DNA from 2 places in the Pseudoalteromonas sp. JSTW genome. Region 2 is predicted to be linked to the other one. Evidence: predicted binding sites of a transcription regulator. Region 2 holds the regulator's gene; the other holds the start of a gene.
The links. Region 2 encodes LexA, which represses DNA repair genes until DNA is damaged. Its sites were predicted from a motif close to TACTGTATNNNNATACAGTA; they were not measured.
Positions count from the first base shown of each region.

Region 1: the regulator LexA is predicted to act here: its motif matches at 9,650-9,669, upstream of GZH31_RS06350 (SulA-like leucine-rich domain-containing protein).

Region 1 covers NZ_CP058972.1:1,372,448-1,385,153, reverse strand. The annotation lists gene purM (phosphoribosylformylglycinamidine cyclo-ligase) at 1-657, shown strand, start outside; gene purN (phosphoribosylglycinamide formyltransferase) at 657-1,304, shown strand; gene GZH31_RS06380 (DUF3108 domain-containing protein) at 1,249-2,061, shown strand; gene GZH31_RS06375 (class II glutamine amidotransferase) at 2,081-2,845, opposite strand; gene fadE (acyl-CoA dehydrogenase FadE) at 3,182-5,638, shown strand; gene GZH31_RS06365 (DUF6136 family protein) at 5,635-6,720, opposite strand; gene GZH31_RS19990 (AAA family ATPase) at 6,729-6,911, opposite strand; gene GZH31_RS06360 (ATP-binding cassette domain-containing protein) at 6,920-7,318, opposite strand; gene GZH31_RS06355 (S9 family peptidase) at 7,466-9,391, shown strand; gene GZH31_RS06350 (SulA-like leucine-rich domain-containing protein) at 9,693-10,130, shown strand; gene GZH31_RS06345 (YchJ family protein) at 10,171-10,650, shown strand; gene GZH31_RS06340 (DUF6172 family protein) at 10,822-11,121, opposite strand; gene GZH31_RS06335 (VC2046/SO_2500 family protein) at 11,280-11,795, opposite strand; tRNA gene GZH31_RS06330 (tRNA-Tyr) at 11,908-11,992, shown strand; tRNA gene GZH31_RS06325 (tRNA-Tyr) at 12,041-12,125, shown strand; gene GZH31_RS06320 (M48 family metallopeptidase) at 12,454-12,706, opposite strand, start outside.
Region 2 covers NZ_CP058972.1:3,420,977-3,433,682, reverse strand. The annotation lists gene GZH31_RS15460 (hypothetical protein) at 1-366, opposite strand, end outside; gene GZH31_RS15455 (S41 family peptidase) at 359-1,993, opposite strand; gene GZH31_RS15450 (endonuclease) at 2,092-2,751, opposite strand; gene GZH31_RS15445 (VOC family protein) at 2,866-3,219, shown strand; gene GZH31_RS15440 (hypothetical protein) at 3,194-3,919, opposite strand; gene GZH31_RS15435 (hypothetical protein) at 4,067-4,447, shown strand; gene GZH31_RS15430 (PaaI family thioesterase) at 4,451-4,888, opposite strand; gene lexA (transcriptional repressor LexA) at 5,062-5,679, shown strand; gene coxB (cytochrome c oxidase subunit II) at 6,223-7,365, shown strand; gene ctaD (cytochrome c oxidase subunit I) at 7,365-8,960, shown strand; gene GZH31_RS15410 (cytochrome c oxidase assembly protein) at 8,960-9,490, shown strand; gene GZH31_RS15405 (cytochrome c oxidase subunit 3) at 9,526-10,401, shown strand; gene GZH31_RS15400 (DUF2909 domain-containing protein) at 10,301-10,612, opposite strand; gene GZH31_RS15395 (SURF1 family protein) at 10,627-11,367, shown strand; gene GZH31_RS15390 (hypothetical protein) at 11,357-11,851, shown strand; gene GZH31_RS15385 (heme A synthase) at 11,873-12,706, shown strand, end outside.

The sequences.
Region 1 (12,706 bases), 1.6 Mb from region 2:
CTTTCTGGCTGTGCGTTAATCGGTGGTGAGACTGCTGAAATGCCAGGTATGTATGAAGGTGAAGACTACGATATGGCTGGTTTCTGCACCGGTGTTGTAGAAAAGTCAAAAATTATCGATGGCACTAAAGTGGCTGCTGGCGACCAATTAATCGCTCTAGCATCAAGTGGTCCTCATTCAAACGGCTTCTCATTAATTCGTAAAGTACTTGAAGTATCAGGTGCTGACACAAGCGCTGACCTAGACGGCAAAACACTGGGCGATCACCTTTTAGAGCCAACTCGCATCTACGTTAAACAACTTCTTGAGTTATTTAAGCAGGTTGACGTTCACGCGTTATCGCACATCACAGGCGGTGGTTTCTGGGAAAATATCCCACGTGTTTTACCTGAATCTGCAAAAGCAGTGATCAAAGGTGACAGCTGGGAATGGCCTGTAATTTTCAACTGGTTACAAGAAAATGGCAACATCACAACTCACGAAATGTACCGTACATTTAACTGTGGTGTTGGAATGGTATTAGTTGTTCCAGCCGATAAACTTGAGCAAAGCTTAGCGATTCTAAAAGATCTTGGCGAAAATGCATGGCATATCGGTGAAATCCAAGATGCAAAAGCTGGCGAAGAGCAAGTTGAAATTCTAGGTGGCCGTGATTAATGGCCCCTTGTCGTCTTGTTGTATTAATTTCTGGTAGTGGTTCGAATCTTCAGGCCATCATTGATGCCTGTGGACGTGGTGAAATTAACGCCAATATCGCCGCTGTAATTAGTAATAAAGCCGACGCCTATGGCCTTGAACGAGCAAAAAATGCAGGTATACAAACTCGTGTACTTAGCCATAAAGATTTTGACTCGCGCGAGGCCTATGATGCTGAGTTAATGGACATTATTGACAATTTTGAACCAAATCTAGTTGTATTAGCTGGTTTTATGCGTATTCTTACTCCTAGCTTAGTGCAAAAATTTAAGGGAAAAATGTTGAACATTCACCCTTCTTTGTTGCCTAAGTACCAAGGGCTGAATACCCACCAACGAGCGATAGATGCAAAAGATGACGTTCATGGTGTCAGTGTTCACTTTGTCACAGAAGAGCTAGACGGCGGTCCCGTTGTTCTTCAAGCCAAAGTGCCGGTACTCGAAAACGATACCGCAGAGACACTCGCACAACGTGTTCATCAGCAAGAACATATAATCTATCCATTGGTGGTCAAGTGGTTCAGTGAACAACGACTCAAGATGGAAGCAGATTATGCAGTTTTTGACGAAAAGAAACTTCCTGCACACGGCGCGCACTACCCAGAATAAAAATTTAAGTGCCCTACTCGCGTGTGTGGGCACTTTATTACTTCCTACCAGTGTTTTAGCTGGCGATCTCACTCAATATGAAGCCAAATACGATGTACTTCGTAAAGGCGAAACCCATGGTAAAGCAATCCGCGAGCTTAAAAAAGCCGCCGACGGTAACTACGTGATCACTTATCACAGCGAAATCGAATGGATGATATTTTCTGACTCACGAAAAGAAACATCTAAATTTACCTATCAAGATCAAAAAGTATCGCCTTTAAGCTACACAATGGAGCGCTCTGGTACAGGACCTGATAAAGAGTACACATTAAAATTTGATGCTGCACAAAAGCAAGTGAACAGTAATCAAAGTAAATACCCGCTAAAATTTGATTGGTCAGATGATTTTCAAGACTCTCTGTCGTACCAAGTTCAAGTGCGCGAAGAGTTAAAGCAAGGTAAAACCCAGCTTTCATACCCATTAGTAGATAAAAAAGGAAATCTGCGTAGCTACGACTTTGAAGTCATTGGCACCGAAATGATTTCTTTACCAATCGGCAATATTGAAGCCATTAAAGTAAAACGCTTATACGATAACGATAAACGTCAAGCCCTTGCTTGGTTTGCTCCCGAAATGGATTACATGTTAGTGCGTATGTGGAAAGGCGAAAAAGGCGTGGAACAGTTTGAAGTACAACTTAACTCATTCACAGTAACAGCACCTGTGAGTACGCCGACTGCGGCTAAGCTAGAAATGAGTAACGAAGCGCCGTAAAAGCGCTTCGATTTTATCGTTATATTTTCTCACCCATTTTAAATAGCACGAACTCACCTGGTTCCATTTTTTGCCAGCGCTCATCGTGGGTAAGTGGTCGGGTTGCAATGACAGTAACCACATCATTCGGTGTGGTTTCTTTTTGAAAATCAACCACCATATCAGCATCAATTAATGTGGCTTTGCCAAACGGCGCACGACGGGTGATCCAATGCAGATTATTAGTACAATAAGCCAACACATACACGCCATCCGTTAATAGCATATTAAACACCCCCTTTTCTCGCAGAGTATGGGCGAGTTTTGCGGCATAACGGAAAACCGACGCCATGTTGGATGGGCGCTTAGGGTACTTTTCACGAATTTTATCGAGTAGCCAGCAAAAAGCCAGTTCACTGTCGGTGTTGCCAACTGGCCGATAGTAATCAGGCTTTAAGTCATGATAATTAGACAACTGACCATTATGTGCGTAAGTAATTTCGCGGCCCCATAATTCACGCGTGAATGGGTGTGTATTTTCAAGACACACGCGGCCACGATTGCCCTGACGAATATGACTAATAACCGAAATACTCTTTATAGGATACGCTTTAACAAGCTTCGCAATCTCAGATTGGCAGCTTGGCTCAGGATCTTTAAACGTACGGCAGCCTTTTCCTTCATAAAAAGTAATGCCCCAGCCATCTTTATGTGGTCCGGTGTTACCGCCACGTTCTAATAAGCCTGAAAAACTAAAACAAATATCCGTTGGTACATTGGCAGACATGCCAAGCAACTCACACATAGAACTCTTTACCTATAAAACTAAATGAAGGAATGGCATTAATAGCGAAGCTGTGCCAGCAGTTATTGTTAAACATAGCGACACTATTAGCAACTACCCTATTTGTATTTTATTAACTATCTGGTTGAACACGCTAAATTTTTACTTTTATCAACATTATTATTTATTAAATCGCAATAATAAACCCGAATGCCAATCTGGTTGTCTGCTCATCATGGTTTACACTGTAAAAAAATGAACAGGTAAAATTAGTTTTATCCGTGTCCACCTCTTGATAATTAGCGTATCTAGCGCTACTCTAAGAGAGGTGGTCTGACCTCTATTAAGGAATAATCAATGACTCTCTTATTTTTACTTGGTTTACTCGTGCTGCTTAGTATTGCGAGTTACCACAGAGCAAGCTGGAATACCTGCTTAGGTATTGCCATTGCGACATTACTTGTTGGCACTTTTGCTGGCGCGTTTGGCGCAATTAGTTGGCTACTATTCTTATTAATTGCTGTGCCACTTTCTGTGACTAGCATTCGTCAACAATACATTATCAAGCCTATTTTTGCTGCATTTAAAAAAGTCACTCCGACAATGTCGGATACAGAAAAATCAGCAATCGATGCCGGTACAACATGGTGGGAAGCAGATCTATTCTGCGGCCGTCCTGACTGGAATAAATTACATCAATACCCAGTACCCAAACTAACCATTGAAGAGCAAGCCTTTATTGATGGTCCTGTTGAAGAAGTATGTGGCATGCTTGATGATTGGCACGCAACTCATGAATTAACCGATTTACCACAAGATGTTTGGCAATATCTAAAAGATAATAAATTCTTTGCCATGATCATCAAAAAAGAATACGGCGGTTTAGAGTTTTCTGCGTTTGCACAATCATGCGTACTGCAAAAGCTTACGAGTAAATCAACACTACTTTCTTCAATTGTTGGTGTGCCTAACTCGTTAGGTCCAGGTGAGCTGCTTCAGCACTATGGTACTAAAGAGCAAAAAGATCATTACTTACCACGCTTAGCAAGTGGTCAAGAAATTCCATGTTTCGCCCTAACCTCACCTGAAGCCGGTTCAGACGCGAGTGCTATTCCTGATTACGGTGTCGTATGTAAAGGTCAGTGGAATGGTGAAGAAGTGGTAGGTATTAGCCTAACATGGAATAAACGTTACATTACCCTTGCACCTGTTGCGACAGTGCTTGGTCTTGCTTTTAAATTACAAGATCCAGACGGTTTATTAGGTGATGACAAAGAGCCAGGTATTACTTGTGCGCTCATCCCAACAGACACCCCTGGGGTTGAAATTGGTCGTCGTCACTTCCCGCTAAATGTTCCATTCCAAAATGGTCCTACTCGCGGTAAAGATATTTTCGTTCCACTAGATTACATCATTGGTGGCCCTAAAATGGCTGGCCAAGGCTGGCGTATGTTGGTTGAATGCTTATCGGTAGGCCGCGCAATCACCTTGCCGTCTAATTCAACGGGTGGAATTAAAACCATCGCACTTGCTACTGGTTCATACAGCCGCATTCGTCGTCAATTCCGTTTACCTATCGGTCAAATGGAAGGGGTTGAAGAGTCACTCGCAAAACTTGCAGGTTATGCCTACAGCTCTGATGCCGCAGTCAGCATGTCGACCGGTGCCGTTGACCTTGGTGAAAAGCCGTCAGTGGTATCAGCTATCATTAAATACCACTTAACAGAACAAATGCGTGAAGCAACCATTCACGGCATGGATGTTCACGGTGGTAAAGGCATTATGCTTGGTCCAAACAATTATTTAGGCCGTGGTTACCAAGGTGCGCCAATTGCAATAACAGTTGAAGGTGCAAACATTCTTACGCGTAACATGATCATTTATGGTCAAGGTGCAATTCGTTGTCATCCGTTCGTACTTACTGAACTAGGTGCATGCTCGATTGAAGACCGCGAAGAAGCACTTGCAGTATTCGACAAAGCACTTATGGGTCATATTGGTTTTACCATTTCGAACCTAGTACGTACTAAGTGGTTAGCATTCACCGGTGCGCGCTTTACAAGTACGCCGTACAAAGATGAAACCGCAGAGTTTTACCGCGTAGCGTCACGTTTTAGTGCTTCACTTGCATTAATGTCTGACATCAGCATGGCTGTATTTGGTGGTTCATTAAAACGTAAAGAGCGTATCTCAGCACGTTTAGGTGACTTACTAAGCTACTTATACCTAGTGTCTGCAACACTTAAACGTTACAACGACGAAGGCCGTAAAAAAGAAGATTTTGCGCTTGTTCAATGGAGCTGCCAAGATCACCTTTATCACTGCCAACGTGCACTGGCTGACTTAATTAATAACATGCCGTCTGCTGCGCTTCGTGCGATGCTTAAAATCATGTTATTCCCATTTGGTCGCCCAGTACGCAAGCCAACAGATAAGCTTGAGCACAAACTCGCACACTTATTACAAGTACCTAGCGAAACACGTAACCGTTTAGCAAGTTATGTATACCTTAAAAATGAGCCACTTAACTTAGTGGGCCGTCAAGAGCAAACGCTTAAAGACGTACTAGAAGTTGAACCATTATTTGATAAAGTATGCCGCGAAAAAGGTGTAAAACTGCCTTTCTTCCAACTTGATAAAGTGGCACAAATGGGCCTTGAAGCAGGCATTTTAAGCCAAGCCGAAGCTGATAAATTAGCTGCTGTTGAAAAAGCTCGTCTCGATGTAATTAACGTAGACGATTTTGACCCAGCTGACCTCGTTGCAGGTAAAGCTGCACGTAGCGGAAATAACAGCAAAGCTGATGCAGCTTAAGCAATTAACGCTATTCCAATTGTTATAACACACCAAACCAGCGCAAAATGCGCTGGTTTTTTTTGCGCTAAAAGCTGCTGTAAAAAGCACCACACAGCAGCCAAAGCGACCAGCGGCCATTGTAAAACATTTAACAAAAGCATTGCCGCCAATGTCGCTGCACCATAAAACAGTAAACTGGGTATAAAATGACTTAAATAAAACCGTCTGTACTGACCATTTGTTTGAAAAAACATTCGGTATTTTTGAAGCACTGCAAAGCAATCAAACTGTAATGAACTACTTAGTAATACACAGTTTGCCAACACCATAACCTGTATCGCATGATTAAAGTCGCTACGAATTTCAACTAGTTGCACTGCGGCTAATAGGCTTGCAGTAAACAAAGCACTTCGCCAAATTACACTCCAGCTGTGCTCCAAAAAGTAACTAATCCAAAATGAAGTGAGTGAACTAACCACACGTTTGTGACTGAGGTTCATGTTAGGAAAAAATAAACTCCCCATAAAACCAATTAAAAAGCCGCTATGGTAGTGTAAGGAATCTAAACTAAACGGTAAAAGAACCAGAATACTACACGCTAAAAAACCATAAAATAGCGAATAAGGTCTATAAATTACCATTAAACCGCACAGCCACTGCAACAGCATAAATAGAATAAAATGAGGAACCTGCAACCATTGCTGAAGACGAAGGTCAACGGCTATCAATAAGCTTGCCATTAACCACACATTACTGAGTAGTAAAAGCTTACAGTCGATTAAAATTAGCCAAGCAGGCTTAAAGATATGTGCTTGAAAGGCTCTATTTTCTGAGTTTGTTATAGCAGGAGCAACAGCCCATAACATAACGGCTTGCAGTGCCAGATAGAGCAAAGCTAACTGGGCGCTAAAACGGGCATGTTCATGGCTGTCTACAATTTTACCCAGCCCCAAAAATAACAATAGCGCGATGCCTAAAACCGCAGGCCCAAGCACTAACGCAAACAACAAACCAAAGTTTTTAAGCTGCGCCAGTAAGTTCTTAAGTGCAGTTGTATATGCTAAATAGCGGTAGCTCATTACTGCATTATAACGTGACAAGCTCTCTATCATAATGACGTACACTCAAAGCCTTGGTGTAAAAACACATCTGGCTCGTGGCTGGTTAAAATGATTTGCCCATCGGGTTTATCACTTAAATAGTTATCAAGCAAATTGAGTAAATAATGGATACTTGCTTGGTCAAGTGCTGCACTCGGCTCATCTAAAAGCAAATAAGGCGCCCGCTTCATAAACGTGATTATAAGCTGGCATTTTTTTGATTGCCTGTCGATAATGCACTAAAACGGGTGTGTAAGTGTTCGCTGAACTTAAATCCGTTAATAAGGTCAATTGGCGCAGGCACATTTAAGGCTTTACAGGTCAGTTGAATAATTTGCTGAGCCGTTAAAAAATCAGGTAAACAAATGCGATCGCTGGCAATAGCCACATACTTTTGTGGTGAACTATGCTGTTTATTAGCATACATTATTTGCCCCGACTGTGGTTTTTCAAGGCCAGCAATTATCATCAGTAACGTGGTTTTGCCACTCCCATTGCTCGCCTGTAAGCACATTTTCTTACTGTTAAATTGCTTATTATAATTTTCGAACACGGTTGCTGTAGCAAAACGCTTATTGAGATTTTTTATTTCTATCATTGCCATTCCTTTGCGAAATTTAAATTGTAACACAGCAATGTCCCTAAAAAGTTACATGCTTTGTAACAATTATTTAGCTGCAAAACTTGCGTTTATATATTGAACAAGTAAGACTCAATAACGGAAAAATAATAAGGAATAATTAAAATGAAACCGAGTTTTCAACTAGCAGCCATTGCGTGTGCATTAAGCCTTGCATTAGCAGGATGTTCACAATCAAACCAAACGACCACCAGCGCAATTAGTCAGCAACAAGAACACACTATTAAACAGTATGACGCTGAAACATTTTTTGATACCACTTCAATTATGGGCAGCAGCTTTTCACCTAAAGGTGACAAAATCCTTGTTAGCAGTGATGAAAGCGGCATCTATAGCCTCTATGAAATTGATATTAAAACAGCGAACAAAACACGTTTAACAAACTTTGAAGACAGCACCTATGCTGTTCGCTATTTTCCAAACGATGAGCGCGTATTATTTACCAAGGACTCAGGCGGGAACGAGCGCTATCATATTTATGTACGTGAGACAGACGGCACTGTCAAAGACCTGACTCCTGGCGATGAAACTCGTGCCAGCTTTGCGGGCTTTACAGACGATGGCAAACACTTTTTTATAACGAGTAATCAACGCGATCCTAAGTTTATGGATTTATATCGCGTAGACAGTTCACGCTATGAAATAACACCTGTTTATCAAAATACTCTTGGTCTAGATGTCGGGGCGATTAGCCCTGATGGCCGCTTTATTGCTTTATCAAAAAATAACTCTAATAAAGACAGTGATGTGTTCATTCTCGATACAATGAAAAAAACGCTCAAACCTGAGCTAATCACTCGTCATGATAATGAAGCGCAATATGGCCCTGAAACATTCTCAAAAGACAGCAAGTCTCTGTATTACTCGACCGATGCAAAAGGTGAATTTTCACAGGTTTGGCGCTATGACTTAACGACAGGTGAGCACAGCCCCGCCCTAAAAGATGACTGGGATGTCAGCTTTATTTACTTCTCAAAATCGGGGCGTTACCAAGTAAGTGGGGTTAATGCTGATGCCAGTACTAAAGTGACAATCATTGACACAAAAACCAATAAACAAATCGATATGCCTGCCTTGCCCCCGGGCAATTTACGTGGTGTAAGCTTTTCAGCTGATGAAAAGAGCATGGCGTTTTACCTAAATTCAGATACCTCGCCAAGTAACTTATTTGTTTGGCAATTAGGCGAAACGAAAGCAAAAAAACTGACCCATACTTTAAGCGATGCAATTGATCAAAATGATCTCGTTGAAAGCACGATTGTGCGTTTTAAAAGCTTTGACGGTTTAGAAATCCCTGGCGTTTTATATAAGCCCAAACAGGCTAATAGTAATAATAAAGTGCCTGCTCTAGTGTGGGTGCATGGTGGTCCGGGCGGCCAGAGCCGCACAGGTTACAGCGCAATGCAGCAACATTTAGTTAATCATGGCTATGCTATATTTGCTGTAAACAATCGCGGTAGCTCTGGCTATGGTAAAACTTTTTTCCATTTAGATGATAAAAAGCATGGCACAGACGATTTGCAAGATATTGTCTACGGGAAAAAGCACTTACAGAGCTTAGACTGGGTTGATGCTGATAAAATTGGCATTATGGGTGGCAGTTACGGTGGCTTTATGACGGCAGCGGCGCTGGCTTTCGAACCTGAAGAATTTAAAGTAGGTATTAATATTTTTGGCGTAACTAACTGGGTAAGAACATTAAACTCTATACCACCTTGGTGGGAAAGCTTTAAAAAGGCACTGTACGATGAAATGGGTGACCCTGCAACTGATGGCGAACGCCATCGAGCGATATCTCCCCTCTTCCATGCTAAAAACATTACGAAACCACTGATGGTTATTCAAGGTGCAAACGACCCTCGTGTATTGCAAGTTGAGAGTGATGAGCTTGTTGCCGCAGTAAAAGCGAATGGTGTCCCCGTAGAATACGTGTTGTTCGATGACGAAGGTCATGGTTTTACTAAAAAAGAAAACCGTATCAAAGCATCAAACGCGTACCTTGAGTTTTTAAATACGTACTTGAAAAACTAAATTTTAGAAGCCGGTGTACACCGGCTTCTTTATCAAAACACCTGTATAAACCTCAAATATCCTGCATACAAACTACTGTATAAACTTCGGTATAAAACACTATATATATTACTTCATCCATTTTTCACAAAATATCACACTGCAAAGAAATAAAATAACCAATTGTTTTTAAAGATTTAATTTTTTAAAATTATTAAAAGCTGAATAATTGGTTAAAAAAATAGCAAAAAAACACTTGCGCAAAAACACTGTATAAACTACTGTATACACATACTGTATAAACAACCAGTGAGTGAAAGTTATGTTACAGCCAATTACCTTAAGAACCGTTAAAAGCTATCAACAAGATAACGACAAAGCGTCGGTTAATTTAATTCAAATTGAAGACGAAATTTCAGCAACATTTGAGCTATTAAAGGTATTACATCACTATAACAGCCAAAGTGCGTGGACATTGTTAATTGCACCTGATCATGTGCCAAGTAAAGCATTACTCGATTCATGTTCAATCGACACCAGTAAACTGTTAGTGATCAGACAAAAGCACCTTGTGAATCTTGAATATGTGCTAAGTTCGGCGCTGCACAACGGTAACTTTGCCGCAGTGATCACCTGGACAGATATTGTCAGCAACAATCAACTAGATTCTATGACTCTTAATTTAGAACATGCATCTGCAAAGTTTTACTGCTTCACCAAAAGCAACCCATTAAACAATTTAGTACCGCAGCCACAATAGGCTTGCTAAAATAGCAATTTATTGTTTTAGGTAAGTTGTTATGACATCACTCACACACTCCCTTTGTCCTTGTGGCAGCAAACAAGATTACTCGCTTTGCTGCCAACCTTTGCACGCAGGCGATAGCCAAGCGCAAACGCCGGAACAACTTATGCGTTCTCGCTTTAGTGCTTATGCCTTAAAAGATGCAAAATATGTCTTTACAACATACGCACAAAGCCAACAAACCGCTAACCCTGTTAGCGAAATCAAAGATTTTGCTAATAGCTGTCGTTTTACCAAGCTAAGCGTTTTAGATACTGAATATAACGAGCAAGAAGGTTTTGTAGAATTTAAAGCAAATTACTTTTACCAAAACTTGTATTGTGAGTTACACGAGAAATCGCGTTTTATTAAAGAAGATGGACTATGGCGTTACCTTGATGGTGAAATAACGCCTGTTGCTGATATTAAAATTGGCCGTAATGATGAATGCCCTTGCGGTAGCGGCAAAAAATATAAAAAGTGTCACGCAATTTAAATCACAGCTATTCACTTTTTATATAGCCAATCTAAACCTTGACTAGCCATTGTAGGGAAAGCCGTTGCGTGGTGGGCATGTGATATAAATCAACACAAAATAATGTCATTGTATTTCAGACAATAAAAATGGGCCTCAAGGCCCATTCTTAAATTCTATGAATTATAACGACTATTCTTCGTCAAATTCTTGTAACTGGCGTTGTGCTGGACGCGCTAGAATCTCGACATAAAACGATGTAAGCCCTTTTGCTTCAATATCGCTAATGCATTTATTAATTTCCGCCACATGAACGACTTTCGCGTCGTCAGCTGACTCTCCAAATTTACAATCAAATGCCCAGTAATCGGCATCTTCTGGGAGAGTTTTATTACGCTCACGTTTTAAATACTTCTTCACTTCGTGCTTAGCTGCATCAACCATGCGAGGGTATTTAATTTTCTCATGGTTAAGCGTGAATGTTTTCTTCATTATAGTCCTAATAACTTGGTTCAATGATAATGGCATAAAGCCATTTGGGCGCATTATAACAAGCACATAAAAAATTAGCTGTACTTTTTACTGATTTGCACCAATTTACCTATCTTTGTAAGTGTAGCGTACAAGGCGAGTATGACAATTTCAATTAATTAAGCAGTTGCCAATTGCAAAGGCTGATGAATCGCCTCGTCCGTTAAGCTGTCATAAAACGCAGCTGCATCCATTTGCATACGCTCTGTGGGTGCGTTTTTATCGTAATAGCGTTTTCTGACTGCTGGCTCACAGTTATCGATGACTTCTAACGGCACATGATTTTTATCATCGCGGATAGCAAGCGGCTCAGGACTGAGACAATTACGTAGGCGAATATCTGACAAGCCACCTTCTAAAAGTCGCAGCCCATTATTCTGCCCGATTAACATATCATATTGTTCAGGCGCTAATGGTTGTTTTGGGCCTGCCCCTAACTCATTTCTGAGTACGTGTTCTGAACTCTGAGTATCGGTTAATTCTGTTTTCGGTAAATGAAACTGGCTAAAATCAAGCGCATCATGAGACAGCATCGCCAATAATAAGGCAAACTCACCTTGGCGGTGTTCATGAACACTTTTGTTAAGACGATTATCAAGTTGACTCTCGTTGAGCAACAAACCATCAATTTGCATAGACTTTGGCCGAATAGTTTCAAGATTAACCAGTTATCGGCATTAATCTATTTTTCTTTAGTTTTTTTCTTTACTTAAAGAGCCAGTTTGCTATTATCAGCGCCGTTGCATTGGAGGGGTTCCCGAGCGGCCAAAGGGATCAGACTGTAAATCTGACGGCTCAGCCTTCGCTGGTTCGAATCCAGCTCCCTCCACCACTTTTCTACGCTCAGTTAAGTGGGGCCAAATGCAATAAAAATTAGTGTGGAGGGGTTCCCGAGCGGCCAAAGGGATCAGACTGTAAATCTGACGGCTCAGCCTTCGCTGGTTCGAATCCAGCTCCCTCCACCACTTTCCTTCTCTGCTAATTCACTATTCTATTTTTCATATTATTATTTACTTCTCTTTTCCTAAATCGTTAAACTAAAAATACAGCTATTTTCAATTGAATTATCCTTTTGTTATACCATTACGCTTAATTATGTGGTCTATTTTGAGGCAATAAAACCGCGTTGATAACAAGGCAAAAATTTAGTTATTTAGTTATTTAGTTGTTCTCGGCAATTGCTCCTGCATTGCTCTACCTCCTGCATCCATGCAGTCGTAAATCAGACATTTTTAACGCAGGTAGCGACTGGTTTAATCACTCAAAATGATTAAGTATTTTTGCGGATTAGTATTAGAGCCAGCGTAAAAATGGACCATTCACTTTCAGCCAATTGCTTGCTTTTTTATGTTCGGGATAAAACTCACTCACCCGTTGCCAAAATGCCGCACTGTGATCCATATGCTTTAAATGCGCAAGTTCATGAACAACAACATAATCAATAACCCATAGGGGCGCACTGGCTAAGTGCAAATTAAAGGTTAACTCTCTTTGGCGATTACAACTGCCCCATCGACGCTTGTAATGTTGAATTTTAAGACGTGTT
Region 2 (12,706 bases):
TTCGCATTCCACATTGGGCAGTGGAATACGCAACTCTTTTTTAGGGTAGTAAAGTACGCATTGATCAGCGGCTTTTTGCAATATGAACTTTTCAGATGGAATGCTATGTGCCCCCATAATTGGCATACCATCTGGACCTTTACTGGTGCCGTGATCAATCAATAGTTCTGCGCTTTTTGTAAACACATCATCAGCGAGCGTTACTAAGCTACCACCTTTGGCTGACTGAATCGCTTGTTGCAACTGAGTGATGACACCTGGGTTGACTCGCGTTAGTGTGGCATTTTGTGGTTGTTCGGCTTGGGTACTTTTACACGCCACTAAGCTTGTTAACATAGCGACAGCCAGCACATGTTTTTTACTCATTGCTCTTTCCTTTCGCTGAAACTGGACGAGTTAAATCCATGTTTTCTCTGTAAATAGGACGATTTGGTGAAAGCGATAACCCAGTCTCTTGTTCTGCTTGTGATGCAAAGTTTAGCTGTTTAGTTGCTGATGCTTGCGCCACAACAGGACAGCTATCATTTTCAATATGATAAAGAGCGGCCGCGAGGAGTCCTTCTTGTTGGTCGCCTAAAGAGTGATCAAAGTCATCAGCAACGACACATCCTTTCACATCAGCTGCAAATTGTGGTGTTGGTGTTGGGTTTAAGCCATCGGCGTATTCACCAAAACCTTTAAAGTTGGCACCGGTAAACTGAATGGTGTAATACGTCGTGGCGCAGTTATGCGTTGGGGTAAAGCCATAGGGTTTACCACAGGTTTTACCACCAATTAAAATAACTTCAGCATCAATGCCTTTTAAGCCATTTATAAAAGCTTCTGAGGCAGAACAAGTGCTTTCAGTGCTCAGTACATAGACTTTTGCTAAGTTAAGATCTGGCAGGGTATTATTAGTTACCTCAAAAGTTGAGTAGTCCACTTCAATATCAACGAACGGAAATGGGTTTTCAACAGGTTGTTTGTCGTTTTTAATGGTTTGATAGTAATAGTAACCTTGAGTATTAGCAGGGCCTGCGACCATATAAGCAAGCTGCGATGACAGCGCTAACAAGCCGCCACGGTTATATCTAAAGTCGATTACGAGTTCATCAATATTGTCGGCTTTAAACTGATTGACCGCATCAATAAGTCCTTGCTGAGCAATACTAATATGGCTATTAAATTGCATGTAGCCAACTTTGAAACCGTTTTCGGTAGTGATGGTGCCAACGTTTTGCACCGGCGTTTGGGTGATATTTCCGGCGACGATATTAATCGACTTTTCAGTGCCATCATTGCTGCGCAACTTAAAGTTGTGAGATTCGCCAGCTGTTGGACTAAAAAGTACTTCGTTTAATGTATCGACGCCTGCTGCGGTATTGCTATCAATGCTTACATTGTCAACCGATAGAATAGTATCGCCGCGCTGTAAACCTGCTTTAGCGGCTGGCGAATCATCTTCTAGATAAGCAACGCGCAACTCACGCGGAGGAGTATTCTTAATAAATGCCCAGTTAATTCCGTAGCCAGATACGACACCTGATTGCGCTTCTTTAAAGTAATCTTCGGTCGGTTCGCTAAAGTGGAAGTTATCTTTGTTAGCACCTGAGTCTGTTTTTTGGAACGTTTTTAACTGTGCAAAATAAGCGGCCACTGAATTAAAGTTATCTGGGTTATTATCTTCAATTTCATCGTACCAAAGGTAAGTTTCATTGCTCCAAGAGCGTAACCACATTTTCTCTGTAAATTCAGAGCCTGCTTTATCTGGGTATGGTTGGTTATTGTTGTAAGGATCAGTGCCCGTGCGTGGTATTGCACATTGGTCTTTAAATTCACTCGATGAGGCAAAAGTACCCGCAGTCCATGTTGGTCCAGAATTTGTTGGGGGTGGTGTAGGCGTGCTTGTATCTGGGTTGGTTGGCGTTGATGAACCTCCGCCACCACAGCCAGATAAAGAGAGGCCTGACACTGCAAAAAAGATTGCTACTGCGAGTTTGTTATTTTTAAACATTTGTTTACTTTCCTGTAAATAATTGTTTAAAAAGTATCAACAAGAAAGAGGCAAGGCAATAGAGTACGGTTGTAGTTTTGTAAACAGGTGTACAAATTTTACAGTGCTTTTCTATTGCTTATTTCGGCTATCTCGAGTTTTTGCCATGACTCAAACAAGGTGCGTTGCTTATCTGATATTTTTAAGTCATAGGTTTTTTGCATATAAAAATAGGTGTCTGCTATACGTTTTCTTGCATAAAGTGGTGGTTCGAATACGCGCTGTTTAAAATCTATTTTCACAGGGCATGCGCCGTAGTTGGCGCTGCTGGTTGTAACCATTCCATAGCGGAAATTTGAGCGGTCGGCATTTATTTCACCAATTGCAGGGGCTAGATTATGGATGTCAGCCTCCATTTTACGAAACTTTTCACTGACTTTTCGGCAGTTTTTACGCCCGCCATTTTGCCAACATTGTAATTGGTGCCCAAACTCCCACGCAGGGACTATATGTTCCCATTCAATTCGTTTCGCGCGTGCATTTTCTTTACCAGAGCGAGTGATTTCGTTACGTGGTATGTACCCGCAGACGCTCGGGTCGGGCACCAGTTTTTTTCCTTGGCGTTTAATATCACACCCGCAATATAAGCTTTTAGCGTTTTCGGGTAAGGTTTTAATAAGGTATTTTTTGGCGCTAGAAAAGTTTGAAAACTGTTCCGCAGACGCCGTGAAGCATAACAACAGGCATAAAGTTGCTGATAAAAGTAAACGCATATCCATCACATAAGTGAACTACTGGAAACACTATTGTAAAACGCAGAGCTGAAAAGAAAAAGAGTACGCGCCAAAAGTAAACTATAGTCATTAATAAATACAGTCTATGGGAGTTGAACAATGCGATTGGGTGCGTTTTCTGTGAGTTTAAATGTACAAGATATCCATGCTTCAAAGCTGTTTTACGAGAAATTGGGGTTTACTCAGTTTGCGGGTGAGATAGAGCATAATTGGTTGATTATGAAAAACGGTGAACATTTAATTGGTTTGTTTCAGGGGATGTTTGATAAAACCATGCTGACTTTTAACCCTGGCTGGGACCAAAGTGCGAGACCTTTAAGTGAGTTTAGTGCTTATGATGAACTAGAGGCGCACTTTAAACAACAGGGGATGGCGGTACAAAAGGTCGGTGATGCCAGTTTTATTGTCACCGACCCTGATGGTAACCCTATTTTGATTGATCAGCACGTGTAATCGGTTTACGGCGTCTGATACGGACATTTTGTAGTAATAAAATAATGCCCGTAATACAAAATAATACGCTACTTGCGGCAAAGCTAATTAGTAATGGGTTGTTGAAATTTTCTCGTTCATCATAATCCATGATATGCAACATCCAGAAAAAGTCAAAAATGCGCCACAAAGTGCTACGAACAGTAATGACTTTACCGGAGTCGCCTTCTAAATAAACGGTTGTATTTAACCAATCGTTATAGCTCACTTGCCACACATTGGAGCGGTGACCGACTTCTCTCGCTCCTTTTTCTAGTAACTGCGCACCCGCGACATCCGCCTCGATGAGTAAGTGTGCATTGGCATTGGCAATAATTTCAGTTTTAGTTGGTGTGCTCATAGCACGACCAGATTGACCGTCAAAGTTAAACACGCCTTTATTAGTCGTCACTTCGATGATGGGAGTGGTTAAAAAATGACGGTATTGAATGCTATCAATTTGCTGAAATTGTTTGGTTATTTGGTCAAGAGAAACGGGGTAATCATGCAAGGTAAATGGATTATCTAAGCTACGATTGGCTAAATGTTTACCATGTACTTTTTGAAGGGGTATTGAGCTCATTACTAAGCCCCCTAATAACCAAAAAAAGAGTTGTATGGCGAGTAAGTAACCCAGCCACTTATGCCCTTTACGGGCATATTTAAATACGCGCTTATTCATTGATTACCTCTTATTATTTTTTTATTGGGCAGCGGTATAGACAGAGCGAATCAACGCTCTTGCAGCATTTACTGTATTCTAAATTTGGTTTATGTACAAAACTGAGTTAAAGTTTCAGAGATATCAATAGAGGGTAAAAACGAGAGTATGTCGGAAATTCAATTTTTAAATGTAGATCTGGAACTTGAATCAAAACACGATATGAGTGCGCTGGTAGCTGATTTAAAGAAAAACGCCATGGTTTTACATTACGACCAAGATGAATACCGTCAATTAGCACGTATTGAAGCCGCGGCTGATATCGGCACACCAGATAAAGCTATCAACCAATTATGTGAACTTATAGAGTCGTGCTCACGCAATGCATTAAAGCAATGGTTATCTTGCTCAAAGCGTACTTTCGATATTGGGTTTGAGTCGGGTGACTCACCTAAATGTTTTAATCAAGCCCTGCACGCAGACACCTTATTACGTATTTCAGCGATTGGCGCAGGGCTCGAAATTACTATTTATCCTGTTGAGCGTTAATCGCTAACGCTTGACTACCGCTGCGGTCATTCGTGATACGCAGCATAGTTCACCTGCCGCATTCGTTATTTTAATTTCCCATACAGATGTTCGCTTACCTAAGTGCAGTGGCTTTGCCGTGGCTGTTAAGAGGCCTTTTCGAGAGGCTTTAATGTGATTGGCATTTATTTCTTGGCCAACAGCATAATATGCGGTGAAGTCGACCACAAAATTGGCTGCATAACTTGCTACAGTCTCTGCTAAAACAACATTAGCACCACCATGGACCATCCCCATAGGGTTATGATGCTCTGGAATAGCGGGCATAGTGGCCACTAAATAATCGTCGCCGATTTCGGTTATTTCAATGCCCATTGTTTTCATTAATGTGCCTTGCCCAGTAATACCCTGTTCGAGTTCTTTACATAATTCGAGGGTGAATGGTTGATACCAAATGCTCATTGTGTTTCCTTCGCAAACTAACTTCTTAAGTGAAATATCGGTATACAATATGGTATCTATCCCCACCGTTCAATGCTTGTTTTTTATCATGAGAGGAAGGGGAATTTAAATTTGCGATTTTCAGATAACTGTATATACTCACAGTTAAATGTACTGTATGGAAAACCAGTTGTATGCGCCCATTAACAAAACGCCAATCGCAAATTTTAGAACTTATTAAAGTATTTATTAAAGACACTGGTATGCCACCTACGCGTGCTGAAATAGCGCAAACATTGGGATTTAAAAGTGCCAATGCCGCTGAAGAGCATCTAAAAGCACTGGCAAAAAAAGGCATGATTAAAATGAAGCCTGGAGCAAGCCGAGGCATTCAATTAGTCGAAGAAGACGAGCCAGAACAGCTTGGCTTACCACTGATTGGGCGTGTTGCCGCGGGTGAACCTATTTTGGCGCAAGAGCATGTAGAAAGCCATTGTCAGGTTGACCCTGCATTGTTTAAACCCGCTGCAGACTTCTTATTGCGAGTTAACGGCATGAGTATGAAAGACATTGGCATCATGGATGGTGACTTACTGGCAGTACACAAAACGCAAGTTGCAGAAAATGGCCAAGTTGTTGTGGCACGTGTCGATGACGATGTGACTGTAAAACGTTTAGAAAAAGCAGGACGTAAAGTATTTTTGCATGCTGAAAATGAAGAATTTGCCCCGATTGAAGTGGACTTAGAGCATGAGTCATTTAATATTGAAGGCTTAGCGGTTGGGGTTATTCGCAACGCTGATTGGATGTAGCTTTTTATATTACGCGTTAATCGTTACAAGCAGAGTAATTACTTTATCTGCTTTGCTAAACTTTTTTGAAACAACGCACCAAATTGATTCAATTTGGTGCGTTGTTTGTTTTTGACCGTTTACCTAAGATTTGTTCACCCTTACTTTCTACATAAAGCCTTATACGGCGCAGTTTTCCTTTCTTTTTAAGTTTTTATACTTGCCTTAAGTATTAATTAACGCGCTGATTATAGTTGTTATTTTTGCACCAAAATAAACATTTATTACCACAAAAACTTGCTTATTGCTCATTTTTTAACTAATTGGTTAAGTACATTGTATTAACACCTATTTACGAAAAAGACACACAACAAATGTGTAAGGGGGTTAAACAATGAGTGTGTCGTTCACTGCGTCGTGATGATACACAGACCCAAGCTGTTTGCAGATGACACATCAACCATCGATTGGTTTGGGTATTTAAACAATAAAAAAAACGAATGGGCACCAGCTGTAACGCCTTTTCGCTTTGCGTCTTGCAATAGCATTAAAAGGAGCTGTCACATGGGTAAACTGCGTTACACCTTGTGGCTTATATTGGTAGCACTTCCGCAACTTGCTTTGGCAAATAGCCAATTCAATATGCGTAAAGGTGTCACTGATATAAGTAATAATGTTTATGAATTACATATGACGATATTTATTATCTGTTGTGTGATTGGCATCATCGTATTTGCGGTGATGTTTTGGGCTTTGATACATCATCGTAAGTCTAAAGGGGCAAAGCCTGCCCAATTCCATGAAAGCACGAAGGTCGAGATACTTTGGACTGCAATTCCATTTGTGATCTTAATCGCTATGGCGATCCCTGCCACCAAAACGCTTATTGCCATGGAAGATGCTTCAAAAGCAGATATTACAATCAAAGTAACAGGGTCGCAGTGGAAGTGGCACTATGAATACATGGGAGAAGATATTGCTTTCTATTCGATTTTAGCGACACCGAAAGATCAAATAGATAATCAAGCCGAAAAAACAGAGCACTACCTACTCGAAGTCGACAAACCTCTGGTGTTACCAATCAACAAAAAAGTACGTTTTTTAATGACCTCTGATGATGTAATACATTCTTGGTGGGTTCCTGATTTTGCCGTGAAAAAAGATGCCAATCCCGGCTTTATTAATGAAGCATGGACACGCATTAATGAGCCCGGTATGTACCGCGGCCAATGCGCAGAGTTATGTGGCAAAGACCATGGTTTTATGCCGGTGGTTGTTGAGGCATTGCCAGAAGATGAGTTTGCGACTTGGCTTGCAGACGCAAAACAAGCGAAAGAACAAGCCGCTGCTGCAGATGCCGCATTACTTGATCAAACTCTTTCGAAAGATGAATTAGTTGTTTTAGGCGAGCAAGTCTATATGGCCAGCTGCGCAGCCTGCCATCAGCCCACTGGCATGGGATTGCCTGGTGTATTTCCAGCCTTAAAAGGCAGCCCAATCGTGTTGGGCGATGTGAACGATCATATTGATATTGTTTTACATGGTAAGCCTGGTACAGCGATGCAAGCGTTTGATAAACAGCTTTCAATAAAACAACTTGCAGCAGTCATCACTTATAAACGCAATGCGTGGGGTAACAATACCGGTGATGTCATTCAACCGAGTCAGATTCAAGCAGCAATTGATGCAGCAGCGGAGGCGAACTAATGAGTAACGTTATTAATGAGCAAGCCACTGAGCATGCGCATCACGACCACCATCATCCAGCGAAAGGTTTCAAGCGTTGGTTATATACAACCAACCATAAAGACATCGGTAGTTTGTACCTGATCTTCTCATTGACGATGTTTTTAATTGGCGGCGCCATGGCTATGGTGATCCGTGCTGAATTATTCCAACCAGGTTTACAATTGGTTGATCCTCACTTTTTTAACCAAATGACCACAGTACATGGGTTGATCATGGTATTTGGGGCTGTGATGCCCGCCTTTACAGGGCTTGCAAACTGGATGGTACCTATGATGATAGGTGCGCCAGATATGGCCTTACCACGAATGAACAACTGGAGCTTTTGGATTTTACCTTTTGCCTTCCTTATTTTATTGGCATCGCTGCTTATGCCCGGTGGTGGTCCCGCTTTTGGTTGGACGTTCTATGCACCGCTTTCAACGACTTACAGTAACGACAATACCGCGCTGTTTGTGTTTGCAGTGCATATTATGGGTATTAGCTCAATTATGGGCGCTATCAATGTCATTGTGACAATTGTAAACCTTAGAGCGCCGGGTATGACATGGATGAAACTGCCTCTATTTGTATGGACGTGGCTGATCACGGCTTTCTTACTGATTGCTGTTATGCCCGTGCTGGCAGGTGCCGTGACAATGGTATTGACCGATAAGTACTTTGCGACCAGTTTTTTTGATGCTGCTGGTGGCGGAGATCCGGTGATGTTCCAGCATATTTTCTGGTTCTTTGGTCACCCTGAAGTCTACATTATGATCTTACCTGCGTTCGGTATTATCTCAACGATTGTGCCGACCTTTTCGCGCAAAAAATTATTCGGCTATGCGTCCATGGTGTATGCAACCTCATCAATAGCACTCTTAAGCTTTATTGTTTGGGCACACCACATGTTTACGACAGGTATGCCGGTTGCTGGCGAATTGTTCTTTATGTACGCGACGATGCTGATTTCGGTGCCAACTGGGGTAAAAGTGTTTAACTGGGTGGCAACAATGTGGCGAGGCTCTATTAGCTTTGAAATACCCATGATGTTTGCAATCGCCTTTATTGTGTTATTTACGTTGGGTGGTTTTTCGGGGCTTATGCTTGCTATTACACCGGCCGATTTTCAGTATCATGACACCTACTTTGTGGTTGCCCACTTCCATTATGTATTAGTTACAGGTGCTGTGTTCTCCATTATGGCTGGGGCCTATTATTGGCTGCCGAAGTGGACGGGCAATATGTATAACGAGACCTTGGCTAAATGGCACTTTTGGTTATCGCTTGTTAGCGTTAACGTGCTGTTTTTCCCAATGCACTTTGTGGGGCTTGCAGGTATGCCCCGCCGTATTCCAGATTACGCACTTCAATTTGCTGATTTCAATGCCATCATCAGTATCGGTGGGTTTGCGTTTGGTTTATCGCAACTGCTGTTTGTTTTAGTGGTCTTTAAGTGTGCCAGAGGCGGCGAAAAAGCCCCCGCTAAAGTATGGGATGGCGCTGAAGGATTGGAGTGGGAAGTTGACTCACCAGCACCGTATCACACCTTTGAGACGCCACCGGAGATTAAGTAATGAATCACGCACCTTTGCTTAAAAAGCTGTTGTTAGCATGTTTAGCTATGTTTGCATTTGCCTTCGCATTGGTGCCACTTTATGACGTGTTTTGTGATGTTACGGGCCTCAATGGTAAACCCTCACTTGAACAAGCCAAAGTCAGTGAGCATGTAAATACTGAACGTCAGGTTGATGTGAGTTTTACAACTCATGCGCAAAGTGGCGCCCCATTCAAAGTGGAGTCTGAGCAGTACAGCGTCGCTGTGCAGCCAGGCGCCATGCGAGAAGTTAAGTTTAGTGCTAAAAATACCAGTAATACTGACAAGGTAATGCAAGCTATCCCAAGTGTTTCACCCGGTAAAGCAGCAAAATATCTACATAAAATTGCTTGTTTTTGTTTTGATCAACAGCCGTTAAAAGCAGGAGAAGAAGTGGAATTCACTTTACTGTTTTATGTTGATACTGAACTACCCGATGACGTGGAAGAGCTAACATTGTCGTACACCGTGTTTGATATTAGCGGGCAAGTTGTGGCCAAGAACGATTAAGCCGCCAAGCTAATTGCTAATTAGGAGCAAACAAAATGAATCAAAATTACGAAAAATATTATGTGCCAGCCGAGAGTCCTTGGCCAATTGTTGGGGCTGTCGCAATGTTTTTAATTGCAGTAGGCGCAGGCCTCACTGTAATGCAAGTAAACGGCGAAGGAAACAGTGGTCAGTTCGTCTTATATCTTGGTATTGCGATCCTCATATATATGGTTTTTAGTTGGTTTAAAAACGTGATTGAAGAGTCGCACAAAGGGTTATATTCAGCACAAATGGATCGCTCATTCAGACAAGGTATGAGTTGGTTTATTTTTTCTGAAGTGATGTTTTTTATGGCGTTCTTTGGGGCATTATTTTACGCCCGCATGATCTCGGTACCTTGGTTAGGTGGTGCGGGGAATAATGCCATGACCAACGAGGTACTTTGGCCTTCATTTGAGGCCGTATGGCCATTGTTGACAACCCCTGCGGGAGAGACAACACAAGCAATGGGTTGGCAAGGCTTACCGCTGATTAATACCCTTATTCTATTAACTTCATCGGTCACTATCCACTTTGCGCATGTTGCCATAGAAAACAATAAGCGGGGGGCACTCAAAACGTTCTTATCACTCACTGTGTTGCTTGGTGTGGTGTTTTTGGCTCTGCAAGTTTATGAGTATATGCATGCATACCAAGACTTGGGTCTAACCCTTGATGCGGGAGTGTATGGCAATACCTTCTTTTTGCTGACCGGCTTTCACGGCATGCATGTGACCTTAGGGACAATTATTTTATTTGTGGTACTGCTGCGAATTTTTAAAGGTCACTTTACCAGTGAAAAGCATTTTGCCTTTCAAGCTGCGGCTTGGTACTGGCACTTTGTTGACGTGGTGTGGTTGTGTTTATTTGTATTTGTGTACGTGCTGTAGCGTTATGAATTGGCGATGGGTTAGTGTGAATAAAGCCCAGTTTTAATGCTGCAATAATGATGATCAGTACCATGGCAGAGAAAAACACTCGTCGACCTAAATAGTGAGACATCGGTCGCGAGTGTTGCTTAGTAGACATCATCACAAATAGTGCCCGAAACAGATTAAACACGATATATAACAATAACAGTGTAATGATGATTTTTATCATTTTAGGTTTCCTAGATGCAGTTGATTTTAAGGCGTAAACAAAAGCTTAGCTCAATTATTGCAATTTGCGTTGTGTCACTTGCTGTGCTGGTGTGTTTACGGCTGAGTGTATGGCAGTATCAACGTGGTGAGCAAAAACAACAGCAATTAAGCCAGCTTGAGCAGTCAGAACAGCAAGGTGTAATGGACTGGCAGGCATTTCAATTATTACCTAATCAGGTTGATAAAACAGGTTTAAAGCTGACTTTGAATGGGCTCATCAATACGCAGCGTTATTGGCTGTTAGATAATCAGATTTACCAAGGACAAGTAGGATACGACCTACTTGCTGCTGTAAAAATTAATGATGATATAGCGCCTGTCATTGTTAATTTCGGCTGGTTGAAGGCACCGGTTGATCGTAGTCAACTCCCCACCGTAAATTGGCCTCAACCTTCACACATATCTACCACAGTGCAACTCAAACAAGGTCAGCTGCAAGGCTTTACGCTAGCAGATGAAATTGGCGCTGAAGCTGGCTGGCCTAAGCGTATTCAAGCAATTGATTTAGACATTTTTAGTCGTCAACTAGCGCAACCTCTGCAACCGTTTTTAGCCTACCGCCTTGCAGCTGATGACATAGCGACTCCTCATTACGAAAGTGTAGTGATGGGGCCAGACAAGCATTATGCCTACGCTGTGCAGTGGCTGCTCATTGGTGCGGCCTGTGTTGTTATAGCTTATTTTGCGATGAAAAGGAGGCGTAATGAAAGTTAATCCACTTAGTTTATTTGCTTTATGTTGCTTTGTGCCACTGGCGTTAGCGTATACAGCATTGAAACTTGATTGGCTGCCCAGCGGTTCAAGTAATTACGGGGAGCTGTTAGAAACAGAAGTAAAGCTTGCAAATTGGCAGCAGGGCGATCCGAAACCATGGACGATTGCGCTTAACTACCCAAAAAGCTGTCACTCGGTTTGTGAAGCCCAGTTAGCCAGCTTAGACAACCTTCATATTGCCTTGGGTAAGAATCAGCAAAAGGTTGATGTTGCCGTTCTTACAAATCAGCAAGATATAGCCACTAGTTGGCGACAATTAGATGAAAACTCAGCGCTTAAAGCGGGAGATTTATATTTGGTCGATCATATGGGCTTGGTGGTACTGCACTATCCTTACACTGATGAGCCAGAACAAAACAGATTAATTCAAAAAGGGTTACTGAAAGATCTAAAAAAACTACTTAATTATGCGCGTTCAAGTTAAAGCTCAGTAAGGATGCAAAAGATGTATAAAAATTATAAATATTTAGTCTTAATTACGTGTTTTATGTCGGTGTTAGTCGTTGGACTGGGGGCTTATACACGGCTCAGTGATGCAGGTTTAGGCTGCCCGGACTGGCCCGGTTGCTATGGGTTTTTAACGGTGCCAAAGCACGAAACAGCATTACTACATGTTGAACAAAACTACCCAGATATGATGTTTGAAGCGGCAAAAGCGTGGAAAGAAATGATCCATCGTTATTTTGCCGGTGCGCTTGGGTTATTTATTTTGGCTTTGTTTGTTTTGGCTTGGTTAAAACGCCAATACCCAACTACCCCAGTTAAGTTAACGTTACTGCTCCTTTTGTTAGTGGTATTTCAAGCCGCGCTAGGTATGTGGACCGTTACCATGAACTTACAACCATTAGTGGTGATGGGGCATTTGCTTGGGGGATTCAGTATTTTGTCTTTAGTGTTCTTGTTGTACTTGAGGCTAACCACAAAACCCATTGTGGGTGGGGATACGGGAGCTCGGCCGTATTACCGATTAGCCTTGATTGGCTTAGTCGTCCTGATACTTCAGATTGCCTTAGGAGGGTGGCTTGCGGCTAATTATGCGGCACCGCACTGCAATGGGTTGCCATTGTGCAGTTATGCTCAACCTTTCTCGTTAAAGAGCGTTTTTCAACTGCCACTTGAACACAGTACTTATGAATATGGTGTTTTATCGCAGCAGGCACGTATGTCTATTCACTTATTACACCGTATTTGGGCCCTTGTTACCTGTGTTGTATTGGCACTCATTATGTGGCGTATCTATTCGCACTCTTATTCTCGAAAAATAAAGCATTGCACGGTC